DNA from 4 places in the Paenarthrobacter sp. FR1 genome. Region 3 is predicted to be linked to each of the others. Evidence: riboswitches for the same ligand, from Rfam matches in the RefSeq annotation. Region 3 holds a riboswitch; each other region holds the start of a gene.

Region 1 (5,926 bases), on a different contig from region 3:
ACCCTCGATGAGGCCGGGCACATCGGCGATGGTGAAACGGACCTCGCCCGCCTGGACCACGCCAAGGTTGGGAATGAGGGTGGTGAACGGGTAGTCGGCGATCTTGGGCCTCGCTGCGGACATAGCGGCGATCAGGCTGGACTTACCGGCAGAGGGAAAGCCAACCAAAGCGATGTCGGCGATGGATTTCAGTTCCAGGACGATGTCGCTGGATTCTCCTTCGATGCCGAGCAAGGCAAAGCCGGGGGCCCGGCGTTTCTGTGAGGAAAGGGACGCGTTGCCGAGGCCGCCTTGACCGCCTGCCGCAGCGATGTACTCGGTGCCTTCGCCCACGAGGTCAGCGAGGACTTCGCCGTCCTTGGTCTTGACCACGGTGCCGTCCGGCACCGGAAGAATGAGGGTTTCACCGTTCTTACCCCCACGCCAGTCACCCATGCCGGGGCCGCCGTTGGTGGCGTGGCGGTGGGGAGCGTGGTGGTAATCGAGCAGGGTGGTGGTCTGGGCGGACACGCGCAGGATGACGTCGCCGCCGTTGCCGCCGTTGCCGCCGTCGGGGCCACCGAGCGGCTTGAACTTTTCCCGCTTTACGGAGACACAGCCGTGGCCACCGGTTCCGCCGGATACGTGCAGGACTACCCGGTCTACAAAGCTCGCCACGTGGATCTCCTCTATTGCTGTTGCCAGCGCTGTTGCAAAAACCGAGGCGCCCGGGGCGCCCTAGTCGATTGTAATGCGGTTAAAAGAACGGTGGAGCGGGCCGTTTGGCCCGCTCCACCGGTTCAGAACTTGTTGTTACTCTGCAGCTGCAGCAGCAACGATGTTCACTACGCGACGGCCGCGGCGAGTACCAAACTCAACCGCACCGGCCTGAAGTGCGAACAGGGTGTCGTCGCCACCGCGACCGACGCCTGCACCGGGGTGGAAGTGCGTTCCACGCTGGCGAACGATGATTTCGCCGGCGGAAACTACCTGACCGCCGAAGCGCTTGACGCCCAGGTACTGTGCGTTGGAGTCACGACCGTTGCGAGTGGAACTCGCGCCTTTTTTGTGTGCCATGTGAAATGCCTGCCTCTAAATTTCTGGGGAAACTGAAAAACCTGAACAGCGGGTAACGAGAGTTACGCGATGCTGGTGATCTTGATCTTGGTCAGTTCCTGACGGTGACCCTGACGCTTCCGGTAGCCGGTCTTGTTCTTGAACTTCTGGATGACGATCTTCGGACCACGGAGGTCCTCGAGGATCTCAGCCGTAACCTTGACGTTGGCCAGTTCCGCAGCTGCGGAGGTGACCTTATCGCCGTCTACCAGGAGCAAGGCGGGCAGCTCAAGCGTGCTGCCGGCTCCACCGGGGACGCGGTTAAGCGTTACGTAGTCTCCAACGGAAACTTTTTCTTGGCGGCCGCCTGCGCGGACAATCGCGTACACCACTTGGGTACTCACTTCTCTCGACGTTTATAACTAAATTTGCGTGCGGAACCTTGAACCGGAATCAGGCTTGGTTCGCGCTGTGCCTCAACGCCGTGGACTTCTGATCGAAGTCCGCGAGTCATCCCATGAACAATTCCAAGGGGCATAACCCAAGTGTTGGCGTAAGCACCGAAGATCAAGATTACGCTAGTTTGACCTTCAGCTGCAAATGAGGCCGGGTCCGGAGGCTACCACGTGACTTGCGTCACCAGTTGTAACGGACTCTCCCGGCACCGTGCCCATACAGCCTACAGGGTTTGGGCGCGATTAACGCGATTTCGCTCGCGACGCGCGGTGGCGGCCTCGAAAACGCGCTTCAGAAAGTTCCGGCGGACCTTACGCGAACAACCGCGGAGCGTCGAAAAAGGCAGTCTCATAGCGGCAGGACTGCACGAACGCCTCCACCATGGCGTCCCGCTCACCGTCAGATGCTTCCACAGCGGCGCTATCCGTGAAGTTGATCGCTTTTCTGGTGGCCTCCGCAAAATCCTCGTCCGAGTACGTCCTCAACCAGTCCGCGTAGGCATGGTTGGCAGGGGCCCCGGCATCGACGTAGGCGGTGTGGAGCTGTTGGCCGACTTCCGCATACAGCCAGTAGCAAGGCAGAATCGCCGCCAGAATCACCGCGTAACTGCCGGAGGCCGAGGACGCCAGCAGGTGGTCCACATACGACTTGGTGACGGGGCCCGTGACCGTGGACGTCTCACGGGAGCCCAGCCAGTTCCTGTGCAGTTCCGATTCAACTTCGAGGCATTGCTGGGAGGCCTTTGCCCAGAACAACTGCTCCTCCTCCGTGGGTGCTAGGGCTCCAGCGCGTGCCAGTACCCGGGAGTACCCATTGAGGTAGATGGCGTCCTGGGCGAGGTAGTAGTTGAACCAGGGCTCGGGCAGCGCCCCTGACTGCAACTCCTGAATGAACCTGAGGGAGTAGATCGCCTCGAGCTCCGGTGTGGCGTGGTTCCACAATGCGGCGGCGAAGGCGCCGGGCTTGAGTCCTTGCTGGTGGTGGAAGTGATGGACCGGGCCGCTCCCCTGCCCCACCTCGAGGGCGTCAGAGCTCATCAGGGCCTGGAGCAGCCACGGCTTCACCTCCCTAAGGGAGGCCTCCCAGTCACCAGTTCGGGCCTGGACAGTGGCCAGGGCCGAGGACAGGGAGCAGCCGGTGCCGTGGCTGTTCTGTGTCTCGACCCGGGGCCCAGCAATCTCGACCACATCCTGCCTCAACAGCCCGCTCGTATTCACCAGCGCGTCGGGGCATTCCGAACCCGCCAGGTGGCCGCCCTTCACCAGCACGGTGTTTCCGCACTCGGCGGCCAGTCGCTTGCCTTGGTCCAGCGCCGAGGACCAATCGGGTGCCTCGGGCTCCCCCAGCAGCATGGCCAGTTCAGGAAGGTTGGGTGTGATGAGGTCCGCCAGCGGCAAGAGCGAACGCAGGGCTTTCTCAGCAGAATCACGCAGGAGGCGGTCGCCACTGGTGGCCACCATCACCGGGTCAAGGACCACGACGGCGGGACGTACCTCTTCGAGCCACCGGCGGACCTCATCGATCACCGCCGCGTCCCCAAGCATTCCGATCTTGACGGCATCGATATCGATGTCGCTGCTGATGGCCTCCAACTGCTGGCGCAGGAACTCAACCGGAGGTACGTGAACGGCATGGACCCCCATCGTGTTCTGCGCAGTCAGGGCGGTAATGGCAGCCATCCCGTACCCGCCGTGGGCTGCGATGCTCTTCAGGTCGGCCTGGATGCCGGCCCCGCCCGAGGGATCGGAGCCGGCGATGCTCAACACCCGGGGCGTTGCCCTGCTCGAGGTCACCAGAGGGTACACAGGGGAGGACAATAATGCAGTCATGAGGACATCCCTTCGCCGGTGCTAACCGGACAGGTTCAACGGGTTTGGATCTCAGCCCGGCCCTTCGCCCGGCACCCCGTGTCAGTTCCCCAGCCTAGCCGGGAAGCACCAAAGCCCGGGAACCCTGCCACCGTGAGGACTGGATATGACTGCGGTTTGCTCAGCGTGCGGAAAGCAAAGGGCCCCGCACCAACCGTCTCTTGGACGGTCAGCGCAGGGCCCTCGGAGTGCTTCAGGAGGTTAGAGCTCGGAAGCCGGCACCCCGACGCCAAGGATGATGGGCTCATCCGATGGTGCCTTCTTGGCCGGTTCCACGGACGCCTTAGCCTCGTGGGCCGCTCCACCAGCCGCCGAGGCAGTCACCTCGTGGTGCTCCACGCTCGTCTCATTGGCAGCGCCCTGTGCCCTGCTGGCACTGCGGTTACGGCGGCCACGACGACCCCGTGGCGCCGAATCACCATGGGCATCCTCAGCGCCGGACGCCGGAGCAACGGCCGGCGCCTGGACGGCAACCGGCGCTGTTTCTTCCTCGGGTGCCGAGGCTGCTCCAAGGTGGGAGAAAGCCTCGGCCAAGAGATCCAGGCTCATGGCAGGTTTGGCGGCTTGCGGTTCCTCGTGGTGTTCCACGAACGGAAGGGCAACCTCTTCCCCGCCAAAGCGGAGAACCGGGGTGGGCCGCGCTTCACGGACAGCTGCTTCGTGGGCGGCGGCATCCTCTGCTGATCCGGTGGCACCGGACGGGGCAGCTTGTTCGTGGTGTCCGGCTGACTTGGCCTGCTCTTCAGCGCGGTGGAGTTCGTCGTCGTGCAGGTGGGCCGCATGCGCCGCAGCGGCAATCGTGGCCAGCGCCGCCCTGGTTGCCTCGGCTTTGGCCTTATGCGCCGGATCCTGGGTTTCCGTATGCGTGGAAGGTGCTGCCGGGGTGGACGCCGTCGTATGGACCGGAGCGGGTGCTTCGGCGGTGGCCTGTCCCCCGCCCTTACCGCGGCGGCGCTTGCGTTCCGTGCGGGCAGCAGGCTGCTGGGCCTCGGGGTGCGGCCGGTGGTGCTCGGCGGCCACCACGTTGGCGCGGCGGTGCTCCACGGGCTCGTCGTGCGTTACGACGCCACGGCCGGCACAGTGCTCGCACTGCTCACCGAAGACCTCCAGGAGGCCTGTGCCCATTCGCTTACGTGTCATCTGGACGAGGCCCAGCGATGTCACTTCAGCTACCTGGTGCTTGGTACGGTCGCGGCCAAGGCACTCCACCATGCGCCGAAGAACGAGGTCACGGTTGGATTCCAGGACCATGTCGATGAAGTCGATGACGATGATGCCGCCGATGTCGCGCAGGCGAAGCTGGCGAACCACTTCCTCGGCCGCTTCAAGGTTGTTCTTGGTGACCGTTTCTTCGAGGTTTCCACCGCTGCCGGTGAACTTGCCCGTGTTCACGTCCACCACAGTCATGGCTTCGGTACGGTCGATGACCAACGAACCACCGGAAGGCAGGAAGACTTTGCGATCCAACGCTTTGTGAATCTGCTCGTCGATGCGCCATGCCGAGAAGATGTCTTGGTCCTTGGTCCACTTCTCAAGGCGACCCACCAGGTCAGGGGCAACGTACGTCACGTAGGCCTCGATGGTGTCCCAGGCGTCGTCACCGGAGACGATCAGCTTGGAGAAGTCCTCGTTGAAGACGTCGCGGACCACCTTGATGGTGAGGTCCGGCTCGCCGTACAACAGCTCAGGTGCCAGGACCTTGGTGGACGAGGCCTGGCCTTCGATGCCTTCCCACTGTGCGCGCAATCGGTTGATGTCGTGCGTCAGTTCTTCTTCCGACGCACCTTCAGCGGCCGTGCGGACAATGACGCCGGCGTTCTCCGGCAAACGGTCCTTCAGGATGCGCTTGAGGCGGTTACGTTCAACGTCGGGCAGCTTGCGGGAGATACCGGTCATGGACCCACCCGGTACGTATACCAGGTAGCGGCCCGGCAGGGAGATCTGGCTGGTGAGGCGGGCGCCCTTGTGACCCACGGGATCCTTGGTCACCTGCACCAGGACGGAATCGCCGGACTTCAGCGCGTTCTCGATCCGGCGCGGCTGGCCTTCAAGGTTGACGGCGTCCCAGTTCACTTCGCCGGCATACAGAACGGCGTTGCGACCACGTCCGATGTCAACAAAGGCAGCCTCCATGGACGGCAGCACGTTCTGGACCTTGCCCAGGTAGACGTTGCCGATCAGGGAGTCCTGCTGGGTCTTGGACACGAAGTGCTCGGCAAGCACACCGTCTTCCAGGACGCCGATCTGGATTCTGTCGTCGCGCTGGCGGACGATCATCTGGCGGTCCACGGACTCGCGGCGCGCCAGGAACTCGGCCTCGGTGATCACCTGGCGGCGGCGTCCGGTTTCGCGGGATTCGCGCCGACGCTGCTTCTTGGCTTCAAGCCGGGTGGAACCCTTGACGCTGGCAACCCGGTTGGAGGGTGCGGTCTCGGTAATAGGCCGGGGTGCGCGGACACGGGTAACCGTGTTGGGCGGATCATCGTCCGAGCCGCCGGTAAGTTCAAGATCCTGGTCTCCACGGCGACGACGACGCCGGCGCCGGGAGGTAACGCCTTCTTCGAGGG
Region 2 (5,926 bases), 360 kb from region 3:
ATGTTGAGGCTCGCGCCACCACGGAGCCGTTCCAGTTCGACCCGCTTCAGCCCCACTTCCTTGAGAAGCGCCAGGACGGGCGGGGCCGAGCCGTCGTCGATCTGCTGTTGGGCGCCTTTGTAGCTGAGCTTGGCACGGCTTCGGACCGTGGCACGTGCCACGGAAACGGTGACAACCTCCGCGTCGGTGTCCAGGTCAAAATTCCACACGAAGGCGCTGCAGTCCTGATCCGGCAGCAGGCTGCCGGCATTCTCGCTGATTACCTCCGGGTGCAGCGGGATTCGGCCATCGGGGGCGTAGAACGTCTGCCCCCGCTGTCGGGTTTCGGCGTCCAGGGCGCCGCCCGGAGCCACGAAGGAAGGCACGTCGGCGATGGCGTAGAGAACCTTGTAGCCGTCGCCTGCGCGGTCTATGAAGAGGGCTTGGTCCAGGTCCGTGGAAGTCGCAGGGTCGATGGTCACGAACGGAATGTCGCGCAGGTCCCGGTCAGGGAGCTCAAGGGTGTCCACGGCTTCCTGGGCTTCCGCGACTGCCTCCGCTGGGTAGGCTCCAGGCAGCTCCAGCTCCGTCCTTAGCGCGGCAAGGGCCGCCGCGAGCTGGTCCGTTGAGTCGTCGACGTTGGGAGCTATCCGATGATGTGACACGAAAATCAGGTTAGCCCTAAACACACGGATAGTCTTGGACGCCCTCACGCAAATGCCCGCTGTCCAAAGGACAACGGGCATTCGAAGCGCAGTGAATCCGGAGGAGCTGCTAGCTGGCCGGCGTCAGCGTGACCGTGGCAGCCTTATCGCCGAAGTCGTCGTTGACCACCACCGAGGTGGGGCCTCTCTTGATGTCGAAGGCGATGACGCCCTGACGGACTTGTCCGGGTCCGACTTCCTCGGAAGGCAGGCTCCCCATGGCTTCCTCAAGGTAGATCTGCTCTCCCTTGTTGCCGTCAGCGTCGAAGACCTCGAAGTTTGTCGGAGCCGAAAGGCTGGTTCCCGTGACCGTTTCCCACGAAACCTCCATCAGGAGGAACCCTCCGTTTTTCGGCTTCATGTAGGACATGTCGGGAATCTCGGTGGTGTACCCGGAGTTGACGATGCTGACTTTCACCGTGTTGCCGTCGGAGACGGTGACCATGAAGGAGTTGGCGTCAGTGACAGGCCCCGGCGACGGCAGAGGCGCTTCCTGGGAAGTCGAGGGGAGGGCCGGGACAGGCGTGGTACCTCCCTGGACTGCAGCCGCGACGAGCGTCAAAGACACCACCGTGGACACGATTCCAATGATGAGCCCGGCGAACCATACGACGATCGTGATGATCCAGGCCTTCTTCTTGTTCTCCGGATACCCCGCCAGCGGACGGCCTTGCTTATCGCGTGCATTTCCTGTGAGCGTGATGATGAGGTCCACGATGGACCAGATGCCCAAGCCGCCCGCCGTGAGCAACTTCGCAATGCCGGTACCGATCTTGCCCAAGTAGAAGCGGTCCACGCCGAGTCCACCCAAGAGCAGGGAGAGAATCCAGGTAACCAGGAAGGACTTGGCGGGACCACCAAACCCTGGAGCCCCGTACTGTGCTGAACCCGGGCCGGGTTGGAAATCGTTCTGCGGCCCGGCCTGGTACTGGCCTCCGTAGCCGACGGGCGCGGTGGGGATCTGCGGAACTCCTGCTCCGGCATCGTTCTGGGGCGAGGGCGGGTAGCTCGGGTGACTCATTAATGATCCTTCAGTGGGGTGGGTACGAGGTGAGGGCAGGGGCACGTTTGGGACGCCTCGCTGCCAACTCACTTCGAGCCAGCCTAGTAGGCCTCAGGGTTAGTCTTGGACCATGGGCACTTCACCGGACCCACCCGCCTCGGCCGATCAACTCGCAGCAGAGCTCTTCGGAGCCATGGCATATGGCGAGTTGTCCGCATTCGGGCGGCTCTCGTTCGATTCCCGCTACGCGCCCACACTCCATGACCGGTCGGTACTGGCCAAGATAGCCGTGGGTGCCTACGGAAACTTCGCCCTCCTCAGCGATCGACTCTCCGAAATGGGGATCGATCCCGAGGAGGCCATGCTGCCCTTCCAGCGGTCCTTTGACCATTTCCACGAGCGCACCAAACCGGGGGACTGGTTCGAATCCGTGATGAAGGCCTACGTCATCGATACCGTTTCCTCGGACTTCTACCGTGCTGTTGCAGGGTTCCTCGATGCCGGGACGCAGCAGTTCGTTGAGCGGGTGGCATCTCCCGACCAAGCCACCGAAGTCCTCCGCGTCCTGTTGAGGCGGGCGTTGGCCGATGACCCGAGGCTGGCCTCCCGGCTGGCGTTATGGGGCCGCCGGTTGGTAGGCGAAGCCCTGACGCAGGCACAACGCGTGGGAATGGAACACCCCAGGGTGGGGCCAACGTTGAAGAACGGCGGCGACGCCCGGGCCGCGGTGAGGAAACTGACCGGCGAGCTCGCCGAAAGGCACGCGCGCCGAATGACGGAACTCGGACTGACCGCCTGACTGCCCGCCGCGTTGGCGCTACCCGGCGTCCAGGGCTTCGAGCAGCGACTTGGCTGCCGCCGTCGGGTCTTCCGCCTCGGTGATGGCGCGCACGACGACGATCCGGCTGGCTCCTGCGGCCACCACTTGTTCCACGTTGTTGAGGTCGATGCCCCCGATGGCGAACCACGGCAGCTCGACGGCGACCTGGGTGGTTTCGTCTGCGCGCTTGGTGGCTTCTGCGGCATATGTGACCAAGTCCAGCCCCACTGCTGTCCGGCCCGGTTTGGTGGGTGTTGCCCAGACCGGACCAACGCAGAAATAGTCCAAGCCGTCGTTCCCGGGGGAGGCCGTGATTGCCGCATTCACCTGCTCCGGAGTGTGGGTGGAAAGGCCGATCACTGCGGGCTTGGGAAGGAAGGTGCGGGCAACCTTCAACGGAAGGTCCTTTTGCCCGATGTGGAACACGGGAGCCGCGGAAACACTGGCAACATCGGCGCGGTCGTTGACGGCCCAGAGTCGTCCGTGCCGCTGCGCAACGCTGCGCAGGACGGCCAGTATTTCCAGTTCCTCGGCCGCTTCGATGGTCTTGTCGCGGAGCTGGATGATATCCACTCCGCCGGCAAACGCGGCGTCGACGAAGTCTTCAAAATCGCCCTGCCGTTTGCGTGCATCCGTGCACAGATAGAGGCGGGCTGAGGCGAGGGATTCAGGCTGGGTCATGGAATCCAGAGTAGTTCCTCTAAACTGGGCACGTACTGCGGGAGCCGCGACCTTCGTCATATGACTGTCCGGCTGAGAGGGCTTCAGCGCCGACCGCTTGACCTGATCCGGCTAGTACCGGCGTAGGGAAGGAACCGAATGGCAGAATCCCGCCACGCTCCAGGCAACACATCGACAGTTCGCGCGGACGTCGCCGTCATCGGCGGAGGCATCATCGGCCTGGGGATAGCCCACGAGGTCCGTCGGCAGGGCCGCTCAGTGGCGCTCATCGACCCAGCCCCGGCATCCGGCGCCACGTTCGCCGCCGCCGGAATGCTTGCACCGGTCAGCGAATTGCACTACCAGGAGGAAGACCTTCTGGAGCTCATGCTCGAGTCTTCCCGTCTGTGGCCGGCTTTCGTGGGCGGCCTTCCCCGAGCCGGGGAAGGCACCGGATACTGTACGACGCCGACCCTCGCCGTGGGTGCCGACGCCGCCGACCGTCGCGCGCTCGCCGATCTGCGGTTGGTGCAGCTCGCCGCTGGTTTGGACGTCGAGCCGCTGGCATTGCGGGCGGCACGGGAACGCGAGCCCCTGCTCAGCCCCCAAATTTCCTGCGCCTTCGACATTCCAGCCGACCACCAAGTGGATCCCCGGAAACTGGCAAACTGTCTGCTGGCGGGGTTGGCCGCCCATTCGCCCGGCGACGACACCTGGGTGGCCGGTGCCGACCATGGATTCGCCGTAGCCGACTCCGCGCGCGGAGTGCTGTGGAATGGGAACCGGGTTTGCGGAGTGGAACTCGAAGCCGGAGGCACAGTCCTCGCGGGTGAGACAGTGGTGGCCAACGGACTGGGTGCTGCGCACTTGCTCGGCCTCCCCGAGGCCACGGGCCTCCCGGTGCGGCCGGTCTACGGCGACATCCTCAGGCTTCGAGTCCCGGCGCACCTCCAGCCGTTGGTGACAGCTACCGTCCGGGGCATGGTCCGCGGGGTGCCCGTGTATATAGTCCCCAGGGACGACGGAACCGTCGTTATTGGAGCGACCCAGCGCGAGGATGCCCTGTCGGCGACGTCCAACGCAGTCTCCGCCGGCGGTGTCTACCAGCTCCTGCGGGACGCCCAGGTCCTGGTTCCGGCAGTGGCTGAGCTCGAATTGCTCGAGGCCACGGCCCGTGCCCGGCCAGGCACCCCGGACAACGCTCCACTGCTCGGTCGCGTGGCCGATTCACGCGGGGACATCGCGGGGCTGGTCATAGCCACAGGCTTCTTCCGTCACGGTGTTCTCCTCACGCCTGTAGCCGCCAGGATTGTCGGCGAACTGATCGGCGGTTCGTCGGACTCCCGGTGGTCCCGCTTCCGGCCGGACCGTTTCGCGACCAACTTCCCGGAACCCCACACAACCACGCCAGCAGCCGCTCCCAGCAAGGAACCAGTATGAACATCAAACTCAACGGCGCCCACCATACAGTGGCGGACGACGCCTCGGTCAGCACCCTGGTCAGCTCCATCACCGGCCGGGTCCTGGACCACAAGGGACAGGCAGCCGACGGCGGAAAGCTGGGTGTCGCCGTCGCGCGTAATTCCGAAGTTGTGCCGCGCAGCCAATGGTCGGCGACGACGCTCGCCGACGGAGACGAACTCGAACTCGTAACCGCAGTCCAAGGAGGCTGAACCATGACCACAGCAAGTACTGAAATCCGCACAGACGCCTTGGTGATTGACGGCGTCGAATTCGGCTCCCGCCTGATCATGGGCACGGGAGGGGCGCCCAGCCTGGACGGCCTCGGAGCCGCCCTCCTGGCATCGGGGACGGAGCTCACCACAGTCGCCATGCGGCGTTATTCGCCGGCTGAGGCCGGCTCGCTGTTCCAGCTCTTGGTGGACAACGACATCCGGGTGCTGCCCAACACGGCTGGCTGCTTCACGGCCAAAGATGCCGTCATGACGGCGGAACTGGCACGTGAGGCACTGGAAACCGATTGGGTGAAGCTGGAAGTCATCGCGGACGAGCACACGCTTCTTCCTGACGCCGTTGAACTGGTGGACGCCACCGAGCAACTGGTGAACCGCGGCTTCAAAGTCTTCGCCTACACCAATGACGACCCCGTCCTGGCGCTGCGGCTGGAAAACCTTGGCGCCACAGCCGTCATGCCGCTCGGCTCGCCCATTGGAACCGGCTTGGGCATCCTGAATCCGCACAACATCGACCTCATCGTGTCACGGGCCTCCGTGCCGGTGGTTCTCGACGCCGGAATTGGAACCGCTTCGGACGCAGCGCTTGCCATGGAACTGGGCTGTGACGCCGTCCTGCTGGCCACAGCCGTTACCCGTGCGCAGAACCCCGTGCAGATGGGCGAAGCCTTCAAACACGCTGTCATCGCCGGTAGGCTGGCCAAACGGGCAGGCCGGATTCCGCGGCGGGAGCACGCACTCGCGTCCTCGGCCATGGAAGGCCGGGCGGAGTTCCTCTAGCCGAAGGAGCAATCATGGCCGACCAGGCAGACCACCTGACTCAAGCCGCGGTCGACGCCGCCCTCAGGGACCTTCCGGATTGGAAACTTCACGGCGGCCTGGTAACTGTCTACAAAACCTCGACGGCGGCCAAGGCGTTGGCATTGATCGCCGCGATTGGCCGGATCGCCGAAGAACAAAACCACCACCCGGATCTTGACTGGCGCTACAACCGGGTGTACTTGCGCTATGTCTCACATGACGCCGGCGGTCAGGTGACCCGGCGCGACGTCGCGGCCGCGGCCTC
Region 3 (5,926 bases):
GAACGTGCCTTGGGCGCCGAGGTCTCGGGAGCATTGAACCCGAGCCAGCAGATCGTCAAGATCGTCAACGAGGAACTCAAGGAGATCCTTGGCGGCGAGACCCGTCGAATTCGCCTGGCCAAGACCGGCCGCACCATCATCATGCTGGCGGGCCTCCAAGGTGCGGGTAAGACCACCCTCGCCGGCAAGCTGTCCAAGTGGCTCAAAGCCCAGGGACACAGCCCCATGCTGGTGGCGTGTGATCTTCAGCGCCCCAACGCAGTGACCCAGCTCCAGGTTGTTGGCCAGCGTGCCGGTGTCCCGGTTTTCGCCCCGCACCCCGGCGCTACTTCCGAGCTCGAGCATCCCGCCGGAGACCCGGTGGCCGTTGCCAAGGCCGGCGTCGAGGAAGCCCGTCAGAAGCTCCACGACGTCGTGATCGTTGATACCGCCGGCCGTCTCGGTGTCGACGCAGAAATGATGGACCAGGCCCGCCGCATCCGTCAGGCGATCATCCCCAACGAAGTCCTCTTCGTGATCGACTCCATGATTGGCCAGGATGCCGTCAACACGGCGATGGCCTTCGATGAGGGCGTCAACTTCACGGGCATCGTTCTGTCCAAGCTCGACGGCGACGCCCGCGGTGGTGCCGCGCTGTCCGTTGCATCGGTCACCGGTAAGCCGGTCATGTTTGCGTCCACCGGTGAAGGTTTGGACGACTTTGAGCTCTTCCACCCTGACCGCATGGCTTCGCGCATCCTGGACATGGGCGACGTCCTCACCCTGATCGAACAGGCTGAGAAGGCGTGGGACAAGGACGAAGCAGCCCGGATGGCGAAGAAGTTTGCCGACCAGGAAGACTTCACCCTGGACGACTTCCTGGCCCAGATGCAGCAGATCCGCAACATGGGCTCCATGAAGAAGATGCTCATGATGATGCCGGGTGCGCAGAACATCCGTCAGCAGTTGGAGAACTTCGACGAAAAAGAGATCGACCGCGTCGAGGCAATCGTCCGCTCCATGACGCCCCATGAGCGTGTGGCTCCCAAGATCATCAACGGTTCACGCCGAGCCCGTATCGCCAAGGGTTCAGGTGTCCATGTTTCCGAGGTCAACGGCCTGCTGGAGCGCTTCGCCCAGGCCCAGAAGATGATGAAGAAGCTTGCCCAAGGCGGCGGCATGCCAGGTATGCCGGGAATGCCCGGTCTTGGTGGCCCCGGCGGCGGACGCAAGAACGGTAAGAACGCTCCCAAGAAGAAGGCGCGTTCCGGCAACCCGGCCAAGGCGGCTCAGGAGCTGCGCGACGCGGAAACCAAGCGCGCCAACGCGGCCTCGGCAGCACCTACGGGTGCGGCGTTTGGCCAGGGCGCAGCGGACTTCGACCCGTCCTCCCTGAACCTTCCCAAGGGCTTCGACAAGTTCCTCGGAAAGTAGAACTTGCCTCCCGAGGGGTTGGAGTTCCGCCCCTTGGGATGTCAGAGCCGTGGAATAGGCTGAACCAATGCATAAGCAGCGCGTAGTCTTCGTTCACGGCCTGGGCAGTTTCGGTGCTGCGGCATGGCCGAAGCAGCATGGCATGGCCCTGGCTTATGACGCCCTGTTCCTCCGCCGGCACGGCTTTGATGCCGTTGCCGAACCACGGGAATCCAATGTGACGGCGGACGTCGCCATCCTGACCAATGCGTTGGTCGATTCCGGCGGCGGCCACATTGTCGCCCATGAACAAGGCGCCATTTCGGCCATGCTGGCCGCAATCGAGCGCCCCGACCTCGTGCACTCGCTGTCTTTGGTTGAACCGGCTTGCCTGTCATTGACGGCGGAGCTTCCTGCGACGAGTTCCCATCGGGCCCTCATGGAACCGCTGTTTGACGTTCGGAACCAACTCAACGATGCCGATTACCAACGCGAGTACTTCCGCCGGGCTTATTCGGCCGAAACGGGAGGGCTGGACACTCCGGAGGCGCGTCGTTCTGCTCGCAGGCTCAGGCTCCAAGAACCTCCGTGGGAGGCTCCGCTTCACATTGTTCCCGGTGTTCCCACCTTGGTGCTCACCGGCGGCTGGGAACCGCTGTACGAAGAGATTGCAGGGTACCTCCAGGAGACCGGCGCCCTCCGCCGTGTGGCGGCGGGCGGACACCGGCCCCAGGATTCAGTCGACGGCGATCACATCATCCGTTCGTTCGTCGCGGATGTGGGACGGGCAAGGTCAGTTCAGGCGTCCTGAAATATTGGCCGCCGGGGCCTTGGTGCTCTCCGGGCCCGAGGGGATTTCAAGTTCAGGCAGGTACACCTTCCCGCCTGATTCCAGGAACTCCCTGCTCTTTTCCCGCATACCGCTGTACATCCCGGCGATTGCCGCCTGCGATTCGGCCGAACCATACTCGTCGCGGATGTCCTGGCTAATGCGCATGGAACAGAATTTCGGCCCGCACATCGAGCAGAAGTGGGCGGTCTTCGCAGGCTCGGCGGGCAAGGTCTCGTCATGGAATCCCTCAGCTGTCACCGGATCCAGGGACAACGCGAACTGATCGCGCCAGCGGAACTCAAAACGTGCTTTGGACAGGGCATCATCACGCTCGCTGGCCCCTTGATGTCCCTTGGCGAGGTCGGCTGCGTGGGCGGCGATCTTGTAGGTAATCACGCCCGTTTTGACGTCATCCCTGTTCGGCAGCCCGAGGTGTTCCTTGGGTGTCACGTAGCAGAGCATGGCCGTGCCATAGCGGGCAATCTCGGTGGCACCGATGGCCGAGGTGATGTGGTCGTAGCCCGGGGCGATATCGGTGACCAGCGGACCCAGGGTATAAAACGGCGCACCCTTGCAGAGTTCCTGCTGGCGTTCCACATTTTCGCGGACCAGGTGGAAGGGGATATGCCCGGGGCCCTCCACCATGACCTGGACGTCGAATTCCCAGGCCCGCTGTGTCAGCTCCGCCAGGGTGTCCAGCTCGGCGAATTGCGCGGCGTCGTTGGCATCGGCAATGGAGCCGGGGCGCAGCCCGTCGCCCAGCGAGAACGAGACGTCGTACTGGGCGAAAATCCGGCACAGCTCATCGAAGTGTGTGTATAGGAAATTCTCCTGGTGGTGCGCCAGGCACCAGCCGGCCATGATCGAGCCGCCGCGGGACACGATGCCCGTGACGCGGTTGGCGGTCAGGGGGACGTACCGCAGCAGCACGCCGGCGTGGATGGTCATGTAATCCACGCCCTGTTCACACTGCTCGATCACGGTGTCGCGGAAGATTTCCCACGTCAGCTTGTTGGCTTCACCGTTGACCTTCTCCAATGCCTGGTAGATGGGCACCGTTCCGATGGGGACGGGTGAGTTGCGGATGAGCCATTCACGGGTTGTGTGGATGTCGTCGCCAGTGGAGAGGTCCATGACGGTGTCTGCGCCCCACTGGGTGGCCCACTGAAGCTTGTCCACTTCTTCGGCGATGGAACTGGTGACCGCCGAGTTTCCGATGTTGGCGTTGATCTTCACCAGGAAGGCCTTGCCAATAATCATGGGCTCGGACTCCGGGTGGTTGATGTTGTTGGGGATGATGGCCCGGCCGGCGGCCAGTTCGCTTCTGACCAGCTCCACATCGCAGTTCTCCCGCAGCGCAACGAAACGCATTTCCGGCGTCACGACGCCCTGCTTCGCGTAATGCATCTGCGTGACGGTTTTACCCTCGACGGCGCGGCGGGGCACCGGTTGTGCACCCTTCCACTCCGCCGATGCGGCTCCGCGCCGCACGGCCGACTTGCCGTCGTCGAGCAGGTTCCGGCCGCGGCCGGAATAGATCTCCGTATCGCCGCGCGCTGCGATCCACGGTGCCCGGAAAGGCTCCAACCCCACCACTGGATTGCTGCCCGGCCCGGCGGTGCGATACACCCGCAGCGGCGTGTTGGCCTGGCCGTTGGGGGAGGGTTCCAGGGCGATTTCCGTGACGGGGACGCGGATTCCGGCGTCATGGTCTTCAATCCATGCCAGCGAATGGGACCTGAGGGACTGCGTAACAGGCTCGTTTTGGGCAGGGGTGTGCTGTGTTTCTGTGGTGCTCAAGGATTACTCACTTCCTTCGCCGGCATTACCCGGACAGGTTCAACGGTCGCAGACTGCGTCAGTCCGATCTCAGCCCCTGCAGGGGCCCCCGTGTGGTCGTAGACGAAGCTACCACAGCGCCGAACGAGTACGCAGTCACATGGGCGCAGCAGGTTTCCGGTGATGACGGGCGGACTAGGCTTTTGCCATGGCCAGCATCATTGAATTCAGCGGACCTGTGCTCGTGGCTCGGGATAACGAGCGGCGCGGCATGTGGTCCGTGGACGGAGTCCTGACCTTCGAGCGCCCAGTGGCCACACCGGACAGGGTTGTGGATGGTTGGGTGCTGCCAGGCTTTGTTGACGCCCACTGCCACATCGGGCTCGGCGTCGGAGGGGCGGTTGACGAGGCGACCACGCTTGCCCAGGCCCAGGCGGACCTTGCCGCCGGAACGCTGCTGATCCGGGACGCGGGATCGCCCAGCGACACGCGCTGGGTCCAGCAGCGGACGGACTTGCCCCGCTTGATCCGATCCGGCCGGCACATCGCCAGGAGTCGGCGCTACCTCCGCGGACTGGGCCATGAAATTGAAGCGGACCAGCTCGTGGAGACGGTCCGAAAGGAAGCCCGGGACGGTGATGGCTGGGTGAAACTGGTAGGCGATTGGATTGATCGTGGCGTTGGCGACCTCGCTGCGTCGTTCCCGGCAGAGCTGGTCAAGGACGCCATTGCTGCCGCCCACGATGAAGGTGCCAGGGTCACGGCGCACTGCTTCGCGGAGGACACCATCGACGACATGCTCGATGCCAACATCGACTGCATCGAACATGCCACTGGCCTTCTGCCCCGGCACATTCCACGGCTGGTGGAGCAGTCGGTGCCGATCGTTCCCACGTTGGTCAACATTGCGACCTTTCCGGAGATCGCTGCCCAGGCAGCGCCGAAGTTTCCGGAGTACGCGGGCCACATGGTGCGCCTTTGGGAGCGTCGGCGTGAGCGGGTGCTTGAGGCATTCGAGGCCGGGGTCGCGATCTACGCGGGAACGGACGCGGGCAGCGTGATCAAGCATGGTCGGATCGCGGACGAGATGAGGGAACTGCACGACGCCGGCCTGCCGCCGTGGGCGGTGCTCGAGGCCGCCTGTTGGGGCGCCCGATCATGGCTGGGAGCTGAGGGCATCAGCGAAGGGGCGAGTGCCGACGTCGTGCTGTGCGCTGACGACCCGAGGCTTGAGGTGGCCACTGTCTGCGACCCCAAACACATCGTCCTTCGCGGAAGAATCATCCGTTAGGAATAAATTGAAGCTTCAAGTAATTTACGAGGGTAGGAAGGTGCCGATGCGCGGCCACCTCAGAACCGGGAGCTTCACATGACCACTTCATTCAGCCAGGATCTTCTGCCTGCCGAACTCACCATGGGCACCGTCATGCTCAAGGTTGGCGACATGAAGGTGATGAGCGACTACTACCAGCGGGCCTTGGGCCTGGATGTGGTGGCCGAGCAGGATGGCGGCCTGTATCTGGGGCGCGTCGGAAAGCCGGTTGTTCATCTTGCTCCCGCGGCTGGCCTCCAGGTTCCGGGGCGTGGCGAAGCGGGCTTGTTCCACACGGCCATCCTGTTCAAGGACCAGCCTTCCCTTGCCGCCACCATTGCTACCGCCGCCGAGTTTGAACCCCGCGCCTTCGCCGGCAGCGCAGACCACCTCGTCAGCGAAGCGTTCTACTTCACCGATCCCGAGGGCAACGGCATCGAGCTCTACTACGACAAGCCCCGTGAGCTGTGGCAGTGGGATGGCGCGAACGTGGTTATGGACAACGTTGCACTCCCGCCACAGCGGTTCCTGCAGGAGCACTTGAGTGAAGCTGCCGTGACCGGACAGCGCGAGGCGGCCGCCGGCGTCGGGCATGTGCACCTGCAGGTGGG
Region 4 (5,926 bases), on a different contig from region 3:
CCGCGTCCTGGCGTCCGACGTGCTGCTGGCCATTCTCGGCGCCGCACTTGCCGTGGATATGGCGATGAACCGGCACCTCAACAACCTGATGCTGCTGGTGGCCCTAGCGGTGATTGGGTTCATCGGCTCGGTGACGGTTGCCCGGTTCGTGGCCGAGCGGAGGGAACAGAACAATGAGTCCTGACGCCACCGGCGTGGACGCCGTCATTGATGTTGTTACCGCTGTGTTCTTGGTGGTGGGTGCCCTGATGTCCCTCGGCGCGGCCGTGGGCCTGCTGCGCTTCCCGGACCTCATGAGCCGCATGCACGCCGCCACCAAACCGCAGGTCCTGGGGTTGTTCCTCATGCTGGCGGCGATCGGCCTGCAGATGCGGACGTGGTGGGTATGGCCTGTCCTGGTGGTGGCGTGGATTTTCCAGCTGCTGACGGCCCCCGTCTCTGCGCACATGGTGGGGCGCTCTGCCTACCGCACCAAGCACGGGCACCGCGAGATGCTCACCAAAGATGAGCTTGAGGCCGTCGTCCAGCGGGCAGCAGCGGGCCAGGAACCCGCGAACGACCGCTGAACCGCCCATAAAAAAGCGCGGGCCCACCAAGGTGGCCCGCGCTTTGTTGTCCGGATGGTTCCTAGACGATGTCCTGGGATTTGGCGAAGCGTGCGATGGCACGCTGCGTGCCACGGCTGGCAAGGACCTGGATGAGGGTACTGACGAACGCGGAAATCAGTGCGAAGGTCAGGGCCGAGCGCAGGCTTGTTTCCATGTCATCGTTGCCTACGGGTGGCTTGTTGCCAGTGGCCTTTTCCCACCCTTTGTTGACGAGTTTGGTTCCGACGAAGCCTGCTCCGAGGCTTACTCCGGCACCCAGCAGCTTGAAGAAGAGGTTCATGTCCCCAGCCTAGCTGTAAAGGCCGGGGGAACACTGCTAGCGCCGGCTTTCCCGTTCCTTCAAAAACGCAGCCATGGAACCCTCCGGTGCCAGCACGGGGACCACAGCATGTTCGGCGGACCACATCGCCTCCACAGAACCAAACCCGTCGATTTCCTTCAGCAGGTAGTAGGTGGGCGGCATCAGCTGCAGGGTGCCGGCAGCCTCGGCTTCCAGGATTCCGTTCACAGGCATCCATAGGGATTGCCACGCTTCCGTGGTTTGGTGCTGCGGCTCGGCTCCCGGCGAAGGCTTGGCGACGTAGAAATACGTATCGAAGCGCTTGGGCATGTCCGTAGGGGTGATCCAGTTGGCCCAGGGACGGAGATCCGAGGCGTCGATGCTCAGGCCGGCTTCCTCCTGGACCTCCCGGATGGCAGCTGTGAGTACCATTGCTGCAGCGTCCGGATCCGTGCCGATGGAGCTCTGGTGCCAGTCCGCCGCGTGGGCCTGCAGGAGTTCGGTGGGGTAGTCCCACCCGGATTGATCCGCGGCGTCCACCCGTCCTCCGGGGAAGACCACCATCCCGGCAGCGAAGTCCATGGTGCTGACCCTGTGCTGGACGAAGGCCTCGAGCCCGTCCGCGGTGTCGCGAAGCAGGATGACGCTGGCAGCAAGCCGGGGTTCGGGCACGGGTTTGGTTCCTGGAAGTCCTGAGCCGGGAATGTCCGTCATGAAAATGTGCCCCTTTGCTGCGGTCGGATCTGCTGGTCCATTCTCGCAGGATTGTGACCGGGCCCCAGCGCCGGCCACACGCGCAGGTGTAAACTGAACCAGCCCATCAGGGCAGATTGATAACGACAGGGGAGCGCCGCCGTCGAATCCTGCAGGAATGCGGGAGACGCGAGGGCGCTGAGAGTGCGGACAGCCGCAGACCCTCGAACCTGATCCGGTTAGTACCGGCGCAAGGGAGTCGAGCTTCTCAGAGTGTCCGGATCCGGGCGGCGCAGGCCGGCTGGGGAATCCGGGGAGCACTTTCCCCTCCTGTACCTCAGGAGGCAGAAAAATGACCACGGTAAACGTGAAGAAGACCAGTTATAGCTGGCGTGTTGTAGACATCGTGGTGGCGGCCCTTATCGCCATCGCCGGCGGCGTGATCTTCTGGGCATGGTCCCAGGGCGCCGCACTCGTATCCATTCCCATGAACGCGACGTATCCGCCGCTCACCGGCCTGATCGCCGGTGGCTGGATGATCCCGGCGGTCTTGGGCATGCTCATTATCCGCAAGCCGGGTGCGGCACTGTTCTGCGAAGCCGTGGCAGCCACGGGTGAGCTCATTATGGGTTCGCAGTACGGCACCACAGTGCTCATCTCGGGCATCCTCCAGGGCCTCGGCGCCGAGCTGATCTTCGCCGCGTTCCGCTACAAGAAGTTCAACCTGCCCACGGCACTCCTTGCCGGTGCCGGTGCTGGCCTTTTCTGCGGCCTCAACGACTCCTTCCTGCCTTGGGGTTGGAACATCGCTTACGAAGCCATCGACAAGCTGGCCTACATCACTTTCACCACCATCTCCGGCGCGATCATCGCAGGCGCACTGTCATGGGTCGCCACCCGCGGTTTGGCCAAGACGGGCGTCCTGAGCTCCTTCGCGTCCCGCAAGGCCGCTTCGGAGCCAGTCTTCAGCTGATGCCCGCCACCAACAGCGGCGCTGTCAGGCCTGCCGCCATCTCGGCCGAGGGCTGGGGTTGGCGGCACGCCGGTCGGGCCAAGCCTGCCATTCAAGGCCTTGACCTCAGGATCGAACCCGGGGAGCGCGTACTGCTGCTGGGGCCTTCAGGCGCCGGCAAGTCCACGCTCCTGCACGCCCTCGCCGGGGTGCTGGGTGACGAGGAGGACGACTCTGACGAGACCGGCTCCCTGCTGATCGACGGCGTCACTCCCCGCGAGCAGCGAGGCCGCGCCGGCCTGATGCAACAGGATCCGGAAACGCAGGTGGTCCTCTCGCGGGTGGGTGACGACGTCGCCTTCGGTGCCGAGAACCTGGCCGTACCGCGGGACGAGATTTGGTCCCGCGTCCATGAAGCGCTCGACGACGTCGGGTTGCGTACCGCAGCAGGCGGCGGCTTGGCGTTGGATCACCCGACGGCGGCACTCTCCGGTGGGCAGAAGCAGCGCCTTGCGCTGGCCGGCATCCTGGCGATGCGGCCCGGGCTGATCCTGCTGGATGAACCTACGGCCAACCTCGATCCTGCAGGGGTGTTGGAGGTCCGCGATGCCGTGAAGCGCTGCGTGGACAAGACCGGCGCCACGTTGGTGGTGGTGGAGCACCGGGTGTCTGTGTGGAAGGACCTGGTGGACAGGATCGTGGTCCTGCAGCCGGGTACCGGCTCAGAAGCCGGTACGCCGGGCGTCCTCCTGGACGGCCCGCCGGACCACGTCCTATCCGAGGCCCGCACCATGCTGATGGGTGCCGGCGTTTGGGTTCCGGGGTATGTCCCGGCAACCCGCGCCCGCCGCAACGAACCCCGGACCGCCCAGCTCCTCCTTGCGGCGCAGGACCTCTCAGTTTCACGGGAGAAACCACGCAGGAAGGGCTTCAGGACCATCCCGCCGGTTCCCGTGCAATCCGGCATCAGTGCCCAGGTCCGGGCAGGCCAGGCGCTCACCATCACGGGTCCCAACGGTGCCGGAAAGTCCACCTTCGCGCTCACGTTGGCCGGTCTTCTGGCGCCGGTGGATGGCACGGTGAGTGCCGCCGTCGAGCTTTCAGAGGGAGTGGGCATGGACCCCTTCAAGTGGAAAGCCGAGCAGCTGATTTCCCGTATCGGAACCGTTTTCCAGGAGCCGGAGCACCAGTTCGTCACGGGCAAGGTCCTGGACGAACTCATGTTTGGCCCGAGGCACCTGGGCCATGGCGAGGAACGCGTGGACGAACTGTTGGAGCGGTTGCGCCTCACCCATCTGGTGGACGCCAATCCGTACACCTTGTCCGGCGGCGAGAAGCGTCGGCTCTCGGTGGCCACCGTGCTCGCGGCGCATCCGAAGGTCTTGGTGCTCGATGAGCCGACGTTTGGCCAGGATGCGAACACCTGGGCCGAATTGGCGTCCTTCCTGTCCGAATTGCTGGACGCCGGAACTGCCGTGGTCTCAGTAACCCATGACCAAGAGTTCAGCGCCGTGCTCGGCGGCACGGAACTGCAGCTCGGCCCGTCCACGCGCACGGAAAACGACCGCCAGGAAGCCGGTGCAGCATGAGGGATGCACTGAACCTGCGGGGTAACCAGGCGCTGCTGACCCGCGCGAATCCTTTGGCCAAGTTCGGCTCGGTCTTCCTCATTTCCCTGGTGCTGGCGCTGTCCATCGACTGGGTGTCGGCGTCTACGGCGCTTGTTGCGGAGTTGGCGCTCTTCCCGCTGGCCGGCCTCACTCTCCGCTTGCTGTGGCAGCGTGCCTGGCCGCTGATCATCGCGGCAGCGATCGGCGGGTGGAGCACAGCGATCGTGGCTGCTGACAGCGGCGCTGTCCTGCTCGACGTCGGACTCTGGTCCATCAGCGAAGGTTCCCTCGAGCTGGGGCTGGGTTTCATGCTCCGCGGCTTGGCGATCGCGCTCCCGGCGATCCTGCTGATGACCTGCACCGATCCGACGGACCTGGCCGATGCGCTGGCGCAGAAAGCAAAGCTGCCGCACCGCTTTGTCCTCGGGTCTCTGGCAGCCATGCGTTTAGTGGGCCTCATGGCAGAGGAGTGGCAGACCATCGGCATGGCCCGCCGGGCACGCGGCGTCGGCTCGCAGGGCAGCCCGTTCCAGCGCCTCAAGGCTACGCTCGGGCAGAGCTTCGGGCTCTTGGTGCAGGCGGTTCGCCGGGCGTCGAGGCTAGCGGTGACCATGGAAGCCCGCGGTTTTGGGGGCGGTCAACGCACGTGGGCACGAGAATCAACGTACTCGTTGCTGGACGTTTGGGTGGTCCTTGGCGGGCTGGTGATTGCAGCGGGAGCAGTGCTGGCCGCTGTGGGCGCGGGGACATGGAGTTTCGTCTGGCGCTAGCGCTGACATGCGCTGGAACGCTGGACACCAAACGTGCCGCCGGTAGCGTTGGGGGCCGCCGGCGGCACTTCCCTTGTGGCGGTTTAGCGCTGCTGTTCCTGGATCTCGTCAAAGCCGGCGCGTGTCAGGAACCCCAGTTGGGCTTCCTTCTCGGCGAGCTGAATGATGGGACCGAGCTCGAAGCAGGTGGCTTCCAGGCGACGCAGGGCCTTGGCATTGCGGGAGTCCGGCTCCACGATGATCCGGTCCTTGCCCGGCAGCGAGAACATGTACTTGATCAGCGACGTTCCGAGCCTCGGCGTGAAGTGTGGAATGGGCCGCGTGGCCGGAGCCAGCAACAGGTGCATCCCAATGTCCTCCTCGCGCGCAGGGTAGGCCTCGCCCACGGGGTCGTGCAGTGGTTCGTACGTCTGGAACAGGGCCAGCGGCTCCCCGTCGAGCACCACCAGGAACGCGTGGTGGGTCTCCAATGAGTCAAGGAACTCGTAGATCTCCTGGACGTGTTCGCGGGAGTGCTCGGTCATTCCCCAGAACTTTGCGCGGGGCTGGGTCACCCACTCGTAGATGAGGCCGATGTCCTCGCTGGGGATCAGGGGGACTATCCGCAGGGAACCCCAACCGTCGAGTTCTTCGGAGTAGATGGTGGTGCGGACGGCGAAGTCCTGGGTGGTGGTGGTCATGGTTTCCTTCTAGGGCTGCGAACGGAATTGGCTAGGGCGTGTCTTTGGTCAGGACCGACCAATCCGTGACCACTGGGGCAAGCTTCCCGGCGGTCCAGAGTGGCAGTTGGTCGGCGAAATGCTCATGCTCGGGTGTACCCGCGGCGCCGAAGGGGACGATCCACCGGCTGTTGGCTCGATCGGACAGGTCCCAGACGTAGCGGGCCACGGGTCCGCGGAAGCTTCGGTCGTCCACGCCGGGGAGGCTTTCGGTGCAGAGCACGCAACCGGTATCCCCACTGAGGTCGGCAGCGGGGGCGGCCTCGGAAAGAGCGCCCGGGAGGACGTGAACGG

Evidence for each region. A riboswitch is a leader RNA that binds a small molecule or an ion and turns the genes downstream of it on or off. The one in region 3 is predicted to bind thiamine pyrophosphate.
Region 1: another riboswitch for thiamine pyrophosphate. It lies ahead of thiD (bifunctional hydroxymethylpyrimidine kinase/phosphomethylpyrimidine kinase); the one in region 3 lies ahead of thiC (phosphomethylpyrimidine synthase ThiC).
Region 2: another riboswitch for thiamine pyrophosphate. It lies ahead of thiO (glycine oxidase ThiO); the one in region 3 lies ahead of thiC (phosphomethylpyrimidine synthase ThiC).
Region 4: another riboswitch for thiamine pyrophosphate. It lies ahead of ACR30Z_RS16095 (ECF transporter S component); the one in region 3 lies ahead of thiC (phosphomethylpyrimidine synthase ThiC).

What each region holds. Positions count from the first base shown of each region.
Region 1 is NZ_JBPFSF010000006.1:269,288-275,213, forward strand. It holds gene obgE (GTPase ObgE) at 1-657, opposite strand, end outside; gene rpmA (50S ribosomal protein L27) at 793-1,056, opposite strand; gene rplU (50S ribosomal protein L21) at 1,119-1,427, opposite strand; gene thiD (bifunctional hydroxymethylpyrimidine kinase/phosphomethylpyrimidine kinase) at 1,803-3,320, opposite strand; TPP riboswitch at 3,311-3,409, opposite strand; gene ACR30Z_RS14100 (Rne/Rng family ribonuclease) at 3,561-5,926, opposite strand, start outside.
Region 2 is NZ_JBPFSF010000001.1:372,817-378,742, reverse strand. It holds gene ACR30Z_RS01715 (RNB domain-containing ribonuclease) at 1-644, opposite strand, end outside; gene ACR30Z_RS01710 (TM2 domain-containing protein) at 754-1,704, opposite strand; gene ACR30Z_RS01705 (ferritin-like fold-containing protein) at 1,817-2,485, shown strand; gene thiE (thiamine phosphate synthase) at 2,504-3,187, opposite strand; TPP riboswitch at 3,215-3,334, shown strand; gene thiO (glycine oxidase ThiO) at 3,326-4,606, shown strand; gene thiS (sulfur carrier protein ThiS) at 4,603-4,839, shown strand; gene ACR30Z_RS01685 (thiazole synthase) at 4,843-5,640, shown strand; gene ACR30Z_RS01680 (4a-hydroxytetrahydrobiopterin dehydratase) at 5,655-5,926, shown strand, end outside.
Region 3 is NZ_JBPFSF010000001.1:17,409-23,334, reverse strand. It holds gene ffh (signal recognition particle protein) at 1-1,413, shown strand, start outside; gene ACR30Z_RS00125 (alpha/beta fold hydrolase) at 1,481-2,203, shown strand; gene thiC (phosphomethylpyrimidine synthase ThiC) at 2,186-4,024, opposite strand; TPP riboswitch at 4,019-4,126, opposite strand; gene ACR30Z_RS00115 (amidohydrolase family protein) at 4,212-5,294, shown strand; gene ACR30Z_RS00110 (VOC family protein) at 5,373-5,926, shown strand, end outside.
Region 4 is NZ_JBPFSF010000008.1:131,650-137,575, reverse strand. It holds gene ACR30Z_RS16115 (monovalent cation/H+ antiporter complex subunit F) at 1-184, shown strand, start outside; gene mnhG (monovalent cation/H(+) antiporter subunit G) at 174-566, shown strand; gene ACR30Z_RS16105 (DUF4235 domain-containing protein) at 628-888, opposite strand; gene ACR30Z_RS16100 (NUDIX hydrolase) at 925-1,602, opposite strand; TPP riboswitch at 1,720-1,856, shown strand; gene ACR30Z_RS16095 (ECF transporter S component) at 1,934-2,554, shown strand; gene ACR30Z_RS16090 (ABC transporter ATP-binding protein) at 2,554-4,122, shown strand; gene ACR30Z_RS16085 (energy-coupling factor transporter transmembrane component T family protein) at 4,119-4,913, shown strand; gene ACR30Z_RS16080 (GNAT family N-acetyltransferase) at 4,997-5,593, opposite strand; gene ACR30Z_RS16075 (penicillin acylase family protein) at 5,625-5,926, opposite strand, start outside.